Linked DNA regions of Lujinxingia sediminis. Each later gene encodes a partner of the first gene's protein in a complex. Links are inferred from orthologs where the notes say so. Each region holds a gene or a part of one and is shown on either strand. Other genes may lie near its edges.

Region 1 (7,841 bases):
CCGCTTATCGAAGTCGAATTCGAACTCTGCGTAGGTCTGCTCTCCGCCCTCCGTCCACTGAAAGTAGGCGCGAAAGAGGTTGTCGCGATCGTGGTCGATGGTCCATCCGAGCACGGTATCTCCCTCGCCAGAGCTCTCCCGCTGATCGAAGTAGAGCAGCAGCGCGCCGCCCAGATTAATCCCGGCCGGGAAACGGTGGTTGGTCATCGCCGAGACGACCTGCGCGGCCTTGTCGTAGTACTTCGAGCCCTCGCCCTTTTCGGGGTCGCTGGCGACCTGCGCGAGTACGTTCTTCGGCACCACTTTCTGCGTTTTCAGATCCACAAGCCAGGCCGGTCCGATGCGGATGTTGGCGTCCTGAAAGGCGTAGCGCACCAGAAAAAACGAAGGTCCGAACTTCGTCTCGCCCCACCACTGCGCCTGCCAGCCCGCGGGCTCAGCGCCGGTGATTTTAAGTTTTTCTTTCACAAAGCTATCGCTGGCGACGAGCTTGCCGACCGTGTCCGCGACCTCTTCACCATCTTCGCCGGGCTCCACGCCTTTCACACGTGAGCGCTGCACCAGCGCAATCGCGGCCTCTCCCTGGTCAGCCCAGGGATTCTTTCGCTCCCTGACCTCGCGCTGCTCGGCCACAGCCTGCTCGACGATCACCGTCTCGGCATCCCCCGTCAGCGCGACGACCATAAGCCCGCCAACCACGAGGATCAGCGCGATGACCACCCCCAATACGATCTGAAGAATTGTGCGTGTATCCATACAATGGCGCCGTCGTGGAGTTGGTGTTAGAGCGCGTGGCTCGCGCCTTGGGTCCCGCCTGAACAGCGGATGGATTCGTTCAAACCCTTAACTCTCGTCGTCATCAACCAGGCCCATCAGCTCGGGTGAAATCATCACCTTGGCTTCTGGAGTCGGCTCGGACTTACGTCGTGATGGCGTACTACGTACCTCGACCTCTCCGGCCAACGCTGAGGTGTTAGGCTCGGGTTGTGGTGCGGCCTCCTGAGGAACCTCCGAAGCAGGCACCTCGACCGCTGCGGCCAGCCCGGGCACCGGCGTTGTCCGGGTCTTCATACGCTGGCGCAGTCGCTCCTTCAAATCCAGAGCCGATTCGGCGCGCAACGAGCGTAGGCGAGCGAGGTCGGCATCGATATCGACGGTCTTTCCAAGATCATCGGCCGCATCAACGTCATCGCCACCGGGCTTCCAGGAGGGTTGAACCGGCTCCGGCGCATTCCCTTCCAATACCGGTCCCGTTGTCGCTTCGATCTCTGCCCGAGAGAGGGGGCGATCCAGCTGAATCGTCGCGCGAAGATCCTCCTCGGGCTCTCCTCTACGGGGAGCACCAAAGCTCACGGACCCTACGACGCCGGCGTCATCGTCGAGAGCGTCGTCGCCCTCCTCGTCAATGCCACCGATCACCCAGTCGTCCGACGCGTTGCGCTCCTGCACTTCGGGCGTTTCCCAGGGGCTAAGGGTAGTGTCACCATCGACACTCGCCCCCTGAAACGCCGCGCCCGCTGGCGATTCGTCATCGCGCATCGGAGAGAGACGAACGGTAGGCCGATGCGCCACTGCCTCGGGCGGAAGATCATCCCACGCATCGTTCGTGGGTTCATCCTCACTGGCCTCATCTCCCCAGCTGGCGTCGGAGCCGTCCCACTCCCCCAGAGATGCCGTCAGACGCCCGTCGTCCACGGGCAAACGGTCGTACTCCCGCGTCTCCTCGTCGTGCTCGGACACCGGGGATGCCTCGACGTCGTCGTCCATGACCTCGGCCGCTTCACTTCGTTCGACGATGCGCTTGATGTCGTCGGTGAACACAAGAGAGCCGGAGGGCGGCGTAAAATCAACGGCAGCATCGGGATCTTCACGCCACTGATCGGGGCTAAAGCGGTATTCAGCCGGTACCCCCTGAAGACGATCCGCAAAGACCTGCACGAAGTTCCAGAGCAGCTTGATGGCCAGCCCCGGCGCGCTGCGCAAGATCCCCATAAAATCATCGCGCGCGATTGCAAAGAGTGTGGTCGGCTCCAGCGCCTGCACCCGAAGGCGGTTATCACTGTCATCCTGGGCGTCAATGAGCGCCATCTCGCCAAAATGCTCCCCGGCGGTCAGCACGCTGATGCGTTGACCATCGAGATGCAACGAGACCGATCCCCGCAAAATCACAAAGAGGCTGTGGGTCACGTTCTCCGGCGACGTCACAATAGCCTCGGGCTGAACCTCGACGACCTCGCCAAGGCGCCGGATGTGTTCGAGCTCGTTGACCGCCAGATAGTGGAAGTACGGTGTGTTGCGCAACATCTCGAGCACCGGCGCAACATCACCCTGCTCTGCCTCAGCGTCGACCGCGTCCACCACGATCACGGTGATGTTGTCCTTTCCACCGCTCTCATTGGCGAAGTCGATGCAGCGCGTAATGATGTCCTCGAGAACTTCGCCCGAGGTCATATCAAGGACGTCGATCTCCTCCTCGAAGTAGCCACTGAGGCCATCGGAGCACATCATCATCCGGTCGCCCGCCTCAATACTGAAGTCAAAGGCGTCAACCTCCACGAATTCTCGAACGCCCACCGCACGCGTGACCGCATTGTTGTGCGGAAAGTCGCGCTCTTTGGTGTCGGGGGGCAGTTTGCCCTGACGGATCATCTCGTTGAGCAGGGAGTGATCCATGGTGATCTGCTCGACGCCCCCCTCGCGAACCCGGTAGAGGCGAGAATCGCCGACGTGGCCCACAAAACCGTGCGCGCCGCTGATAAGCAGCGCAGAGCAGGTCGTGCCCATGCCTCGCCGGCTGGGATCCTGCTGAGCCATCTCGAAGATACGCGCGTTAGCGCTTTTAACCGCCTGACGCAAAAGCTCGACGGTCGCCTGCTGAACCTGCGCATCATCCGGGGCTTCCTGAAGATGTCCCAGAAGGTCTCCGGCTCCGGCGATCACTTCACGCACCGTGCGCACGCACACCGCGCTGGCGACCTCGCCGGCGGCATGGCCTCCCATGCCGTCGCAGACCACGAAGAGTTGCAGACGCTTGTCGACCAGGAAGTTATCTTCGTTATGGTCGCGGACGCGCCCGGTGTCCGTAGCGGCCCAGAACCGCAATTCCATGGTGGCTCCTCAACTATGTCGCGCGGGGCGATCGATCGGGCGCATCATAACCCAAAGTTGTTGATTCATCATCAGGCCAGTTGGCTTTTTTGCCGCCAGGCGAGTTCACGCCGCAGCTCGACCCGATCGCAACACATAGCGAAGAAGTCGCGTGCTTTCGCTGCACCTTCACGTCCCGGAGGCGTGGCGCCCGGCAAGCTCCCGGGCAAAGTCGTCAAAAAAGGAGGTCGCGTCGTTGGGACCAGGCCCCGCCTCCGGATGGTACTGCACCGCGTGCACCGGAAGGTGACGGTGTGAGAACCCGGAGATTGTGTCATCGTTGATGTTCACGTGGGTGATCTCCAGCTCCTCGGGGAAACTCTCACGGCGAACCGCGTAGCCGTGGTTCTGACTGGTCATCGCCACGCTCTTATCACGCTGATTCTGAACCGGCTGATTTGGACCACGGTGCCCGAAACCCAGCTTGAACGTCTCGCCACCGAAGGCCTTGGCCAGAAGCTGATGCCCCAGACAGATGCCCATGGTCGGGTAGCGCTCGCTGAGCTCACGCACCCCGGCGATAAAGGGCTCCATTTTATCCGGATCCCCCGGCCCATTGGACCAGAGCACGCCATCGGGGCGCTGCGCCTCAACCGCGGCACGATCCGCATCACGCGGCATCAGCGTGACGCGCATGCCGCGGGCGAGCAGATGACGCAAAATGCTGAACTTCACCCCGAAGTCCATCACGACCACATGCGGGCCATCGCTGTGCTCCTGCTCCGCAGCATCTGCAGGTGTCAGCTTCAGGGGGCTTTGCCAGGCGTCTTCAGCGCTCACGCGAAGCGCGCGCGTTGTGGCAACTTCACTTACATAGTCGACGCTACCATAGCCCGGGTGCGCGGCGATAAGCTCCAGCGCGGCCGCGCTATCCTGCGCGGTGGCGTCGTGCACGATCGCTGCCAGCCCCACGCCGCCCTGCCGAAGCCTGCGCGTCAACTCACGGGTATCAACCTCACAGATGCCCACCACGCCGCGCTCAACAAGCCAGTCCTCAAAACCCTGCTCGCTTCGCTGATTGCTGGCGCGCCGTGAGAGCGAGCGCACGATGATGCCAGCGGCCTGCGTCCCCACCGACTCGTTGTCGAGCGCATTGACCCCGTAGTTGCCGATATGAGGCATCGTGTAGGTGATGAGCTGCCCGCGGTAAGACGGGTCGGTGGCGATCTCTTGATAGCCCGACATGCTGGTATTGAAGACCACCTCTCCCACCGTGGAACCGGGCGCACCAGCGCTCAGCCCTTCAAAACAGGTGCCGTCTTCCAGCACAAGAATCGCGGGGCTGCGCCCCGAGAGCGACGTTAATCTGGGTCGCGACTGCTTCAACTGCTGCTCCTTAGGCGTACTACGTTTGCCGTCCAAAATACGCTGCAATCACCGCCTGGCGCACCGCGACTCCGTAGGTCACTTGCTGCCAGATCAGGCTTTGGGGACTCTCGATAACCGGGTCGGCGAGTTCCACCCCCCGGATCACAGGACCAGGGTGCAGAATCACCGTCGACGGCGACATATACTGCTCAACGACCGTCGGGTCGATACCCCAATCCAGAGCGTAGCGGTGTGGGTCAACCACCGAGCTGCGCAGGCGCTCCTGCTGAACCCGAAGTACCACAACCGCATCCGCCCAACGCAGGGCCTCTTTGAGCGAGGTTGATACCTGCACCGGCCATCCGACAAGTTGTTCGTCGGTAGGAAGCAGCATCTTCGGTCCGGCGATCATCACCTCGGCCCCGAGCTCCGAGAAGATGTGCGCATCACTTCGCGCCACACGACTGTGCACGATGTCGCCGATGATCGCGATCTTCAGACCGCCAAGCTGCTGACCTGTTTTAAAGTGCCGGCGCAATGTCAGCGCGTCGAGCAGTCCCTGGGTGGGATGCTCCCCACTGCCATTGCCCGCATTGATCACCGGAATGCGTATCCGCTCACTGAGCACCTGGGGCAGATGGCGGTCATGATGTCGAACCACCAGCCCATCGACCCCCATCGCCGCCAGCGTTCGGCAGGTGTCCGCGGCAGACTCCCCTTTCTCAACGCTGCTTCCCTCGCCGTTGACCGTCACCGACCGCCCCCCCAGGCGCTGAATCGCCAGGTCGAAGCTCGCCCGGGTGCGCGTGCTCGGTTCCAGAAAGAGCAACGCAAAGGTACGTCCGCTCAGCAGCTGCGCAGATTCTGGTGGGGTGAAGACTCGCCCTTCCTCATCGAGGAAGCGCTCGGAAGCATCCAGAAGCGCGATCATCTGGTGGCTCGACAGGTCTTTTAGTCCAATCAAGTTCATCGTCGCTCCCGGCGTCTCGGGCTCCTCAGGATGTCACGGGCGGAGCCTCGCTATGGTCAAGACTATGCTCTACTCAATCGCCATCCCGAAACGATCCCAGCGTATGCCTGGCTCTCCGGTCTGCCCATCTTCCAGCGAGAGCCAGATGATCATGGCGCGGCCCTTGATGTTATCCAGCGGCACCTGCCCCCAGCAACGGCTGTCCGCGGAGTTGTCGCGGTTGTCGCCCATGGCAAAGAAGTGCCCTTCTGCAACGGTGATCGGGCCGAAGTCGTGACCCTCATCATAGCCCGGAGGACTATCTTCGCGGATCTGATGCGTCGCGTCCCCGAGCGTCTCCAGGTAGTAATACGCCGTACGACCGGAGCGATCGGGAACCGGACCACGTCGAATCGGCGTGCGATCCACGGCCTCCCCATTGACCAGAAGCTGCGCACCGCGCCCCTCCACGACATCGCCAGGCAGGCCAACGATGCGTTTGATGAAGTCCTTTTCATCGAAGTTGAGGATGCACTCGACGGCTTTTTCACCCTTGGCTGCGGCCTCCTCACGGCGTTTGCGCACATGCTCTCGCGCCTCCTCGGAGGGAAAGCGAAAGACCACCACCTCGCCACGCTGCGGCTCGGCAAAACGCATCAAAAACGTCGTCGTAAAGGGTACGCGAATCCCGTAGCGGATCTTGTTGACGAAGAGATGATCGCCTTTGAGAAGCGTGGGCTCCATCGAACCGCTGGGAATCTTAAACGCCTCGAAGAAAAAGGCCCTCAGCACCAGCGCGCACAAGATCGCCAGCCCCACCGTCTCGGCATACTCCTGCCAGGCGGGCTTGACGGAGATTCCGGCCAGATGCTCGTCGGCGAGTTGACGCACCGTCTGGCTGACCTCTTCGACATACTCCAGATCCTCGCGCTTCATACCTTGACGAAGCGCGTTCAGCTCTTCCTGAAGGCGATAGCGCGCCTCGTCGGGCAGCTTACGTGCACGGTCCAGACGCAGCTGAGTCTCGCGCACCAGCTCCTGGGCGTCGTCGATGATCTGCGCCTTATCGTTTTGCCTGCTCACCGAACCTTACCTCACGCTGGCTTAACCCTCATCGACGCGAAGAACCGCCAGGAAAGCCTCCTGGGGCAGTTCAACGTTGCCGACCTGCTTCATGCGCTTTTTGCCCTCTTTCTGCTTCTCGAGGAGCTTGCGCTTACGGCTGATATCTCCGCCGTAACACTTCGCGGTGACGTTTTTACGGAACGCCTTGACCGTCTCTCGGGCGATCACACGGTTACCGATCGCCGCCTGCAGCGCCACCTCAAACATCTGACGCGGGATGACCTCTTTGAGTTTCTTGGCCAACATTCGCCCGCGATTGTAGGCAAAGTCGCGGTGTACGATCACGCTGAGCGCGTCCACAGGCTCGCCGTTCACCATCAAGTCGAGCTTGACCATATCGCCCTTCTTAAAGCCGATCATCTCGTACTCAAAGCTGGCATAGCCCCGCGAAACCGACTTAAGACGGTCAAAGAAGTCAAAGACCACCTCACTCATCGGCATTTCGTACTTGAGGATAATACGGTTGGCCCCCGAGTAACGAAGGTCAGACTGCGTACCGCGCCGCTCCTCACACAGCCCGATGACCGGGCCCACATGCTCCGGCGGCACGTGGATGGTCGCCATGATGAAGGGCTCTTCGATGCGCTCGATGAACTGCGTCTCCGGCAAGTCGCTGGGGTTCTCCACCATCAGCGTCTCCCCCTCAGAGGTGATCACCTGGTAGACGACCGAAGGAGCCGTGGTGATAAGATCGAGATCAAACTCGCGCTCCAGGCGCTCCTGGATGATCTCCATGTGCAGAAGCCCCAGAAAGCCACAGCGGAAGCCGAAGCCCAGCGCCTGGCTGGTCTCCGGCTCGTAGGTGATTGAGGCGTCGTTGAGCACCAGCTTATCGAGCGCGTCGCGCAGCTCGTCGTAATCTTTGGAGTTGGTCGGGAAGATCCCGCAGAAGACCGTCGGCTTGACGTCTTTAAAACCCGGGAGCGCTTCGGCCGCGGGCCGTTTCGCATCGGTGATCGTGTCGCCGACCTTGGCCTGGTCGACTTCCTTAATCATCGCGATAACAAAACCGACCTCTCCCGGCCCCAGCCTGTCGACGGGAAGCGCCGTAGGGCTGTAGACACCGATCTGGGTGACTTCACTGCGCGCACCGGTGGCCATCCACATGATCTCCATGCCCGGGCGAAGCTCACCCTCGACGATTCGGATCATGTTGATGACGCCGCGGTAGGGATCAAACCAGCTGTCAAAGACCGATGCACGCAGCGGGGCCTGAGGGTCTCCCTGGGGAGGCGGGATCCGCTGAACGACGGCTTCGAGCGTCTCTTTGATGCCGATGCCGCTTTTCGCGCTGGCCAAAACGGCCTCGCTG
Region 2 (8,759 bases), 330 kb from region 1 along the record:
CTTGATACCATCTCGGCGCCGCTTCGTGACCGTATGGATGTGATCGAGATCCCGGGCTACACCGCTCAGGACAAACACCATATCTCGCGCCAGTACCTCATTCCCAAGGCGCTTGAATCGCACGGGATCACCGAGGAGAACCTGCGCATTGATGACGAGGCGCTCGACATCATCATCCGCAACTACACCCGAGAGGCGGGCGTACGTAGCCTGGAGCGGCGCATCGCCGACATCGCGCGTGGTGTGGCGGTCAAGGTTGCCGAAAACCTCGGCAAGTCGGAGGAGGAGAGCCAGGAGATCAGCATGACCGTCGCTCCAGACGATATCGCCGACTACCTGGGGCCGGAGCGCTACCAGTATGAGGTCGCCCAGCGTACCTCGTCCCCCGGAGTGGCCACCGGGCTTGCCTGGACGGCTGCCGGCGGCGACATCCTCTTTATCGAGTCGACGCGGATGCCCGGCAAGGGTGAGCTCGTGCTCACCGGGCAGCTGGGCGATGTGATGAAGGAGTCGGTTCGCGCCGCGCTGAGCTACATTCGCAGCCGTGCCGAAGACTACGAGCTCGCGCCGAACTTTATGCGCGAGAATGACATCCACATTCACGTGCCGGCCGGCGCCATCCCCAAAGATGGTCCTTCGGCGGGGATCACGATGTACATCTCGCTCTTAAGCCTGCTGACCGGCGTGAAGGTGCGCAGCGATGTGGCGATGAGTGGCGAGATCACCCTTCGCGGCAATGTGCTCCCGGTTGGCGGTATCAAAGAGAAAGTCCTTGCGGCGCACCGCTCCGGCATCAAGCGCATCATCCTGCCGGCGCGCAACAAGAAAGACCTGATGGACGTCTCCGAAGACATCCAGAAGGAGCTGGACTTCCATTTCGTGGAGCACGTCAGCGTGTTGCCTGAGCTGGTCTTTGAGGAAGGTGCCTGGACCATCGGTGGTGAGAAGGCCTCCGACGAAGCCAGCGCTGAATAAGCTCGTGACGACGATGTCTAGAATGTGAAAAAGGCCGCCCGATAAAGGGCGGCCTTTTTTTATCGCGGGTTCTGCAGAACGCGCTCAGCGGAACTCCACTTCCATGATCTCGACGACGCGGTCGCCGCCGGGGGCCTTGATGACAGACTCGTCGCCGACGGTCTTTCCGATCAGGGCGCGGGCGATGGGGCTGGCGAAGGAGATTTTGAGCTGCTTGATGTCGGCCTCATCGTCGCCGACGATCTGGTAGGTCTTCTCCTCGTCGGTGTCTAAAAAGAAGACGGTGACAAAGGCGCCGAAGACCACGCGGTCGCCACCGAGCTCATCGGTGTCGATAACCTGGGCGTGTGCAAGTTTGCCTTCGATCTCGCGGATACGTCCCTCAACAAAGCCCTGCTTGTCTTTGGCGGCGTGATACTCGGCGTTCTCTTTGAGGTCGCCGTGGGCGCGGGCCTCTTCGATCTCCTGGACGATGCGGGGGCGCTGGACCTTTTTGAGGTTGTCGAGCTCTTCGCGAAGCTTGCGATGGCCATCGACGGTCATAGGAATCTTCTGCATGGGTTGCCTCATGAGCAGCAGGACACGAGCGCGCGCGTCGAAGGACGCGGCACTGTGCCTTAGAAATAAATGCCCCCATCGTGGCGAACCAGGATGGGGGGCGGCTTGTTTGAAAGAGTCGCGATGCGCCTCAGCGCAATGTCGCTCAGGTAAGTATGGGACAGCCCGACAAATAGATCAACGGGCAGTCTCTGAGGCATGCAGCTCCTGAATGGAGTGCACTGTGGGGGAGGCCTTGGCCAGCGCGCCAAGCGCGCCGACGGCGCTGCGTGCGGCGGCCAGGGTGGTAAAGTAGGTCATGCCGAGTTGCAGGGCGGCACGGCGGATGGTGCGACTGTCGCGAACCGACTGTCCCCCGACGGTCGTATTGATGACGAGGTGAACTTCGCCGTTGATCATGGCATCGACGATGTGGGGCTGGCCTTCGCGCACCTTGTTGATGGGCGTGACCTGGAGGCCGTTCTGCTTGAGGTAAGCAGCGGTTCCGCTCGTGGCCAGAAGGTTGAATCCCAGTTCGCTCAAGCCGCGCGCCACCGGCACCGATGCCCATTTATCGTCATCTTTGACGCTGATAAAGACAGTACCGCCGGTTGGAGGTGCATTGCCCCCGCCCACCTGGGCTTTGTAAAAAGCCATCTCGTAGCTGGGGTCGATGCCCATGCACTCGCCGGTGGAACGCATCTCGGGGCCCAGCAGGCTGTCGACTTCGGGAAACTTCGTAAAGGGGAAGACGCTCTCTTTGACCGAGAAGAAGCTCGGCACGCATTCCTCGGTAAAGCCCAGATCCTCCAGCGACTCGCCGAGCATCGCGCGCGCCGCGATTTTGGCCAGCGGGCGGCCGATGGCCTTGGAGACAAAGGGGATGGTCCGGCTGGCGCGGGGGTTGACCTCGAGCACGTAGACGTTGCGGTCCTGCACGGCGAACTGCACGTTCATCAACCCGACGATGTTGAGCTCCTTCGCCAGGCTTAAGGTCTGCTCCCGAATGGTGCGCAGTACCACTTCAGGAAGATCATGGGAGGGCAGCGCGCAGGCGGAGTCACCGGAGTGAACGCCGGCTTCCTCAATATGCTCCATGATGCCGCCGACCACAGCCAGGGTGCCGTCGCTGACGCAGTCGACGTCGACTTCAACCGCCTGGCTCAAGAACTTATCGAGGAGCACCGGGTTGTCGGGCGACTCGGATTGCGCGCGCAAAAAGACCTGCTCGAAACTCGGGGCGTCGTAGACGACTTCCATGGCCCGGCCGCCGAGCACGTAGCTTGGCCGCACCATCATCGGAAAGCCGATCTCGGAGGCGGCCTCCTGAGCCTGCTCCCAGGTCATGACGGTACGGGCCTGCGGTTGCTTGAGGGCCAGTTTTTCGACGATCGCGTTAAAGAGCTGGCGATCTTCGGTGCGGTCGATGGCCTCCGGTGAGGTTCCCAGCACTTTGATGCCCAGCTCGGTGAGCGCCGCGGCGAGCTTGAGAGGAGTCTGGCCGCCGAACTGAAGGATGACGCCTTCGGGCTTTTCGATGTCGATGATGGCCAGCACCGTCTCAAGGGTCAGCGGCTCAAAATAGAGGCGGTCGCTGATGTCGTAGTCGGTAGAGACGGTCTCCGGGTTGCAGTTGACCATAATGGTGCGGTAGCCGGCCTCACCAAGCGCCATGACCGCGTGGACTGCGCAGTAGTCGAACTCGATGCCCTGGCCGATGCGGTTGGGGCCGCCGCCAAGGATCATAACACCCGGGCGATCGTCGGGGTTCGATTCGCAGCTGCCCGTCTCATAGCTGGAGTAGAAGTACGAGGTGACGGCCTCGAATTCAGCGGCGCAGGTGTCGACCTGCTTGAAGGTCGGCGAGACGCCGAGTGAGAGGCGGTGCTCGCGGACCTCGCGTTCGCTACGTTGGAGGATGCGGGCGATGTCGGTGTCACCAAAGCCGTAGCGTTTGGCCAGAAAGATGTCTTCGTCGGCAGGCCACGTGCCAACGGGGGCGGCGCTTAAGAGCTGCTCCACCTCGATGATCTGCTGGAACTGGTCGAGGAACCAGGGATCGATGCGCGAATACTGGTGCACGGTTTCAAGGGAGAGACCGCGGCGAAGCGCTTCGAAGACGTACCAGGGCCGCCGCGGGGTGGGGCGGCGCAGATGAGGCGCAAAAAACTCCTCAACTTGCGCAGGGGAAGCTCCATCGGCGGGAAGATCGATCTCGGCGAAGAGGCCGCTGTCGCGTTGTTCCAGGCTGCGAAGCGCTTTGAGATAGGCCTCCGGGAAGGTGCGCGCGATGCTCATCGCTTCGCCCACCGACTTCATCTGGGTGGTCAGCGTATCGGAAGCGTCGGGGAACTTCTCAAAGGCAAAGCGTGGGATCTTGACCACGGTGTAGTCGAGCACCGGCTCGAAAGCCGCGGCGGTCTTTTTGGTAATGTCGTTGAGGAGCTCATCAAGGGTGTAGCCCACCGAGAGGAGCGCAGCGATCTTGGCGATGGGGTATCCGGTGGCTTTACTTGCCAGGGCCGAGGAGCGGGAGACGCGGGGGTTCATCTCAATGACCACCCGGCGCCCGGTTTGCGGGCAGACACCAAATTGGATGTTGCATCCGCCGGTCTCCACGCCGACGGCGCGGATAATGCGGAGCGCGTCATCGCGCATGGCCTGGTATTCGCGATCGGTCAGGGTTTGAATGGGGGCAACGGTGATGGAGTCGCCGGTATGCACGCCCATGGGATCGACGTTTTCGATGCCGCAGATGATGACGACGTTGTCGTTGCTGTCGCGCATCAACTCAAGCTCGTACTCCTTCCAGCCGAGCAGGCTCTCGTCGATGAGCACCTCGCCGGTGGGGCTCTGAGAGAGCGACCACTTGACGTACTCGGCGAACTCTTCGCGGTTGTAGGCGATGTTGCCGCCGCTGCCACCCATGGTGAACGAAGGGCGCAGGATGGCCGGGAAGCCAATCCGTGCCTGGATCTCCCAGGCTTCATCGATCGAGCGGGCCACGCCGGCCGCGGGCTGATCGACGCCGATAGCGCGCATGGTGTTGGCAAACTCCTCGCGGTCTTCCGCGCGGGTGATGACTTCGGGTTTGGCGCCGATGAGCTCAATGCCCAGGCGATCCAGGGTGCCGTCTTTATGAAGCGACATCGCGATGTTGAGCGCGGTTTGCCCGCCCATGGTGGGGAGCAGCGCGTCGGGGCGCTCTTTTTCGAGCACACGGGCGACGAAGTCCGGGGTGAGTGGCTCGATGTAGGTCGCATCGGCCAGCTCCGGATCGGTCATGATCGTGGCCGGGTTGGAGTTGACCAGGACCACCCTGAAACCTTCCGCGCGTAGCGCGCGAATGGCCTGGGTTCCCGAATAATCAAACTCGGCGGCCTGTCCGATGACGATGGGCCCGGAGCCCAGGATGCAGATCGACTTCAGATCGTGACGGCGTGGCATGGCGCACTCCTAAAACGCGTGTTGCGGGGCAAATTCAGCCCCGGGACGCGCGGACTATGCCAAAACCCGCCGTCGATGCAAAGCGCCTGTGCGTTGGAATCTCATCGCGGGTCGCCGCTTGCCTATACGTCGAACTCGCCAGCTTCCAGCCGGTCCCAGTACGAGATCAGGGCGGCGCGGATCTTTCCAGAGAGAAGTACCGCACCCAGGATGTTGGGGAAGGCCATCGAGAGGATCATCAGGTCGGAGAAGTCCAGGACGTTGCTCAGGCTGGAAACCGATCCCAAAAAGACGAAGAAGAGGAAGATGACCCGATAAATCATCGAGCTGTTGGCTCCGAAGAGAAAGCTCCAGCAGCGCTCGCCATAGTAGGACCAGGAGATCATGGTGCTAAAGGCAAAGAGAATCACCGCGATGGAAAGGATGTAGGGGAACCAGCTGATAACCGTCTCGAAGGCAGCCGAGGTCAGCGCGACCCCTTCGAGGCCAGCGGTTGCCGGGTCGGCATAGACGCCTGTGATGACCACGACAATGCCTGTCATAAAGCAGACGAGCAGGGTGTCGATGGCCGGCTCCAGGAGGGCGACAAAGCCCTCGCGTACCGGCTCTTTGGTGCGTGCGGCGGAGTGAGCGATCGCCGCCGAGCCTACGCCGGCCTCGTTGGAGAAGGCGGCACGCTGGATGCCGACGATGAGCACACCGACCAGGCCGCCCAGGCCCGCCTTCGGGGCAAAGGCCTCCCCGATGATGGTGCCGATGGCGTGTGGAATCATCGTGACGTTGCTCAAGAGGATGTAGAGCGCGGCAGCCACGTAGATGACGCACATCGCCGGAACGATCTTCGAGGCCACTTTGCCGATGCTCTGGATGCCGCCGATGATGACCATGCCGACGAGCAGGGCGATGATGATGCCGTAGAGCCAGCTGCGCGGTTGAATGCCACCTGCGACGGGGGCCTCATTGAGCGTGTCGACTCCCACCGGGACCGTCCAGTTGACCTGGCGCCCTTCGACACGCGCGAGTTCAAGGGTGGAGATGGCGCCAGCGGCGACATCGAAACGATGCCCGGAGTCGGCGGCTACGACATCCAGCGTCAGGGTCCAGCGGCCGTCGTCGCCCCGAGTCCAGTCCGTGGTGGCGATGTCGAGGCGTTTTACCGGATTGAAGTAGAGGACGTCTTCGGTCTCCAGGGGCGAAGGGGCCGAGAAGCGGGCCAGATGGCGAGCGTAGGCCAGCTCCATCGGGGCCTCGCTTGCCAGCGTCACTTCGCCGCGGGCGCGCTCCCCGTCAAACCAGGGGACCAGGTTGGCCATAGCCGCAAAACTCTGGTTGGCCTGGAACATATTACCGCCACCGAAGGATCCTCCGATGCAGAGCACCGCGAAGATCACCGAGAGGTAGCGCCCGAGCACAGGGCGTCCGATCTCGGCCAGGCCGTCGCGCAGATAGACCATCGGGCCGCCCTGGACTGCGCCGTTGGCGTCGACCTTGCGGTACATCTGGCCCAGTGTGCATTCCGCGAACTTGCTGGTCATGCCGAAGATGGCCGCGGCCATCATCCAGAAAACGGCGCCCGGCCCACCGATCCCGACGGCGATTGCTACGCCGGCGATGTTTCCCAGGCCCACGGTGGCCGAGAGCGCGGTCGAGAGGGCCTGGAAGTGGGTGACTTCGCCCGGATTGTTGGGGTCGTCGTACTTGCCAGCGACGACTTTGACCGCGTGGCTGACTCCGCGCAGGTTCACGAAGTCAAAGCGAAAGGTGAAGAAGATCGCGCCGCTGATAAGGATCAGCACGACCAGTGGAATCTGATTGAGAAAGGACCAGATGCCGGCCAGAAGCCCGGGGACCGTGCCGAAAGGTATAGCAGCCATCGCAGAGACAATGAGGCCGAAGCGCTGATCGATCTTGTTGAGGTCTCCGCCGCTCGAGACACCCACGGCGATGCTGACCAGGATAATCAGCCCGATAATCAGGGCGTAGCGCTGAGTTGGCTTCAGGAATGGCTTCATAGATGACCTTCGGGCAAGTGCACACGGAGCACCGCGACGACGGTCGGATCTTCCCCTGGAGGGGAAGACAGACACCCGGGCTGGACGTCGGCCTGATCGGCGCGTCGGCACAGTCGTTGGCGACCGCGGTGCAAGAAAACCGGAATGGACCCGATGGTTTATCATCGCCGGGCGCGATCAGGCAACCTCGCACCATGTCTGGGAGGCAGCCCGGGCGTGGGAGGGGATGTTTAAAGTGGTACTTTAGAAAGATCGAAAGTGCCACGCGAGGTATGCTCGGATGGCGCCATAGAGCGGGAGGTTCTGCGGGGCGGTCAGCGGGGCATGCAGGTCGATGGCGATGCCCAGCGAGCGTTCGCGGCTGTAGCGATAGTCCGCTCCCAGCGTGGCGCGCAGGCCCAGCACTTCGCCGGTGGGGGCACGCTCGGAGGAGGGGCCGGTGGGGTAAAAGACGCCGGCCACTCCGACATAGGGAACGTAGGTGAAGACATCCAGAGCGTAGCGCGCCTCCAGAGCGAGGGCGCTAACAAGGAGGGCGTCGAAGCTGTCTTCGCCCTCGACCCGCGAGGGGTGGTAAGAGGCGGAGACGTCCATGCCAACCTTCCAGAAGTCATTGAGATGCAGGTTAGCTCCGAGCTGAAGCCCGGGGCCCCACCTGCCCAGCGCAGAAGGGGCGGGGGCAAGGACGTTATGGAGTCCGGCGCCAGCCCATAGCTGGCCTTCCCAGGCATGCGCCGCGCCGGGTTGGGCGAGTGTGACGATGCCTGCGGTCAGAAGTGCGAGAGTGAGGGCGAGGGGGACGGGGAGGGGGCGGGTAGTGCCCCGGGAGTCAGGCATGCGATGGGGTCCAGTTTTAAAGGGGAAGCGAAGCGTCGCATGGGGCGTGTGGTCTGCGTTGACACCTCATGGTGCCCTGCATATAGTCCGCACCCATTCGTTTCCGGCGACGCCCGAAACGAGAGCCCAAAAAGGCCTCGTGGGTACGGATTCCCGAGGTTGCGCGCGGCGCGATTGAGCGGGCTCAGGTTAAGGAGAGAAGAGATGGCGATCAAGATTAAGAAGCAGGGTGAGGCGCCCGAGCCCGAAGAGCAGGAAGGCCTCGATGAGTTGGAAGCTGCCGCCGCGCTGGGCGCGGGCAGCGGTGAGGACCTGGATGCATTCGAGCGAACCACGCTGCAGGCGACCGCCTGGGTTGAAGAAAACCGCAGTGTGGTTTTCGGTGGTATCATCGCTGTGATTGTGGCGGTGTTAGGCGTGATTCTGGGACTTCAGTACATCGAAGGCCAGCAGGTCGAGGCCTCCAGTAGCCTGAGCAAAGGGCTGGCCGCCTATGAATGGTATGTGGAGGGCTCGCCCGAGCTTGAGGCCATTCGCGGGCAAGAAGGTCTGGCTGAGCCGGCCAACATCTTCGCGAGCGAAGAGGAGAAGTGGCAGGCCATTTATGACGCCGCAGCCACCACGCTTGCCGACTTTGATCGCGGTCCTATTGCCGCAGATGCGCGTCTGACACAAGCCGCTGCGGCGTTCCATCTTCAGAAGTTGGACGAAGCTGAGGGGCTCTACCGCCAGGTGCTCGATGGTGAGGCCAGCGATGCGATGAAGGTGATGGCGCGTGTGGGCCTTGCGAACACGCTCTCGGCGCTCGAGAAAACCGACGAGGCAGCAAAGGCGTGGGATTCTGTGGCCGAGAATGCCCCGGAGCGTGCACAGTTTGCGCAGTATGAGAAAGCGCGCATGCTCGACCGTGCGGGCCAGTCCGACCAGGCCAAAGAGCTCTATCACAAGATT

What was found.
Region 2: the proteins of carA (region 1) and carB are in contact, whole or in part, in a solved structure (PDB 1KEE), measured with the Escherichia coli proteins. The link is inferred for Lujinxingia sediminis from one-to-one orthologs.

What each region holds. Positions count from the first base shown.
Region 1 is NZ_SADD01000001.1:1,411,179-1,419,019, forward strand. The notes cover bases 2,376-5,271. They hold carA (glutamine-hydrolyzing carbamoyl-phosphate synthase small subunit), read right to left. Parts: upstream 4,474-5,271; coding sequence 3,277-4,473; downstream 2,376-3,276. Other genes in these bases: EA187_RS05680 (Stp1/IreP family PP2C-type Ser/Thr phosphatase), read right to left, coding at 2,376-3,108; EA187_RS05690 (aspartate carbamoyltransferase catalytic subunit), read right to left, coding at 4,493-5,271. In the rest of the region: EA187_RS05675 (hypothetical protein), read right to left, coding at 1-756; more of EA187_RS05680, read right to left, coding at 844-2,375; more of EA187_RS05690, read right to left, coding at 5,272-5,425; lepB (signal peptidase I), read right to left, coding at 5,495-6,487; lepA (translation elongation factor 4), read right to left, coding at 6,509-7,841. UniProt on the Escherichia coli protein: Small subunit of the glutamine-dependent carbamoyl phosphate synthetase (CPSase).
Region 2 is NZ_SADD01000001.1:1,079,678-1,088,436, forward strand. Bases 1,511-5,324 are described here. They hold carB (carbamoyl-phosphate synthase large subunit), read right to left. Parts: upstream 4,960-5,324; coding sequence 1,711-4,959; downstream 1,511-1,710. Other genes in these bases: greA (transcription elongation factor GreA), read right to left, coding at 1,511-1,533; EA187_RS20570 (alanine/glycine:cation symporter family protein), read right to left, coding at 5,082-5,324. Outside these bases: lon (endopeptidase La), read left to right, coding at 1-975; more of greA, read right to left, coding at 1,060-1,510; more of EA187_RS20570, read right to left, coding at 5,325-6,971; EA187_RS20290 (hypothetical protein), read right to left, coding at 7,215-7,808; EA187_RS04455 (tetratricopeptide repeat protein), read left to right, coding at 8,013-8,759. UniProt on the Escherichia coli protein: Large subunit of the glutamine-dependent carbamoyl phosphate synthetase (CPSase).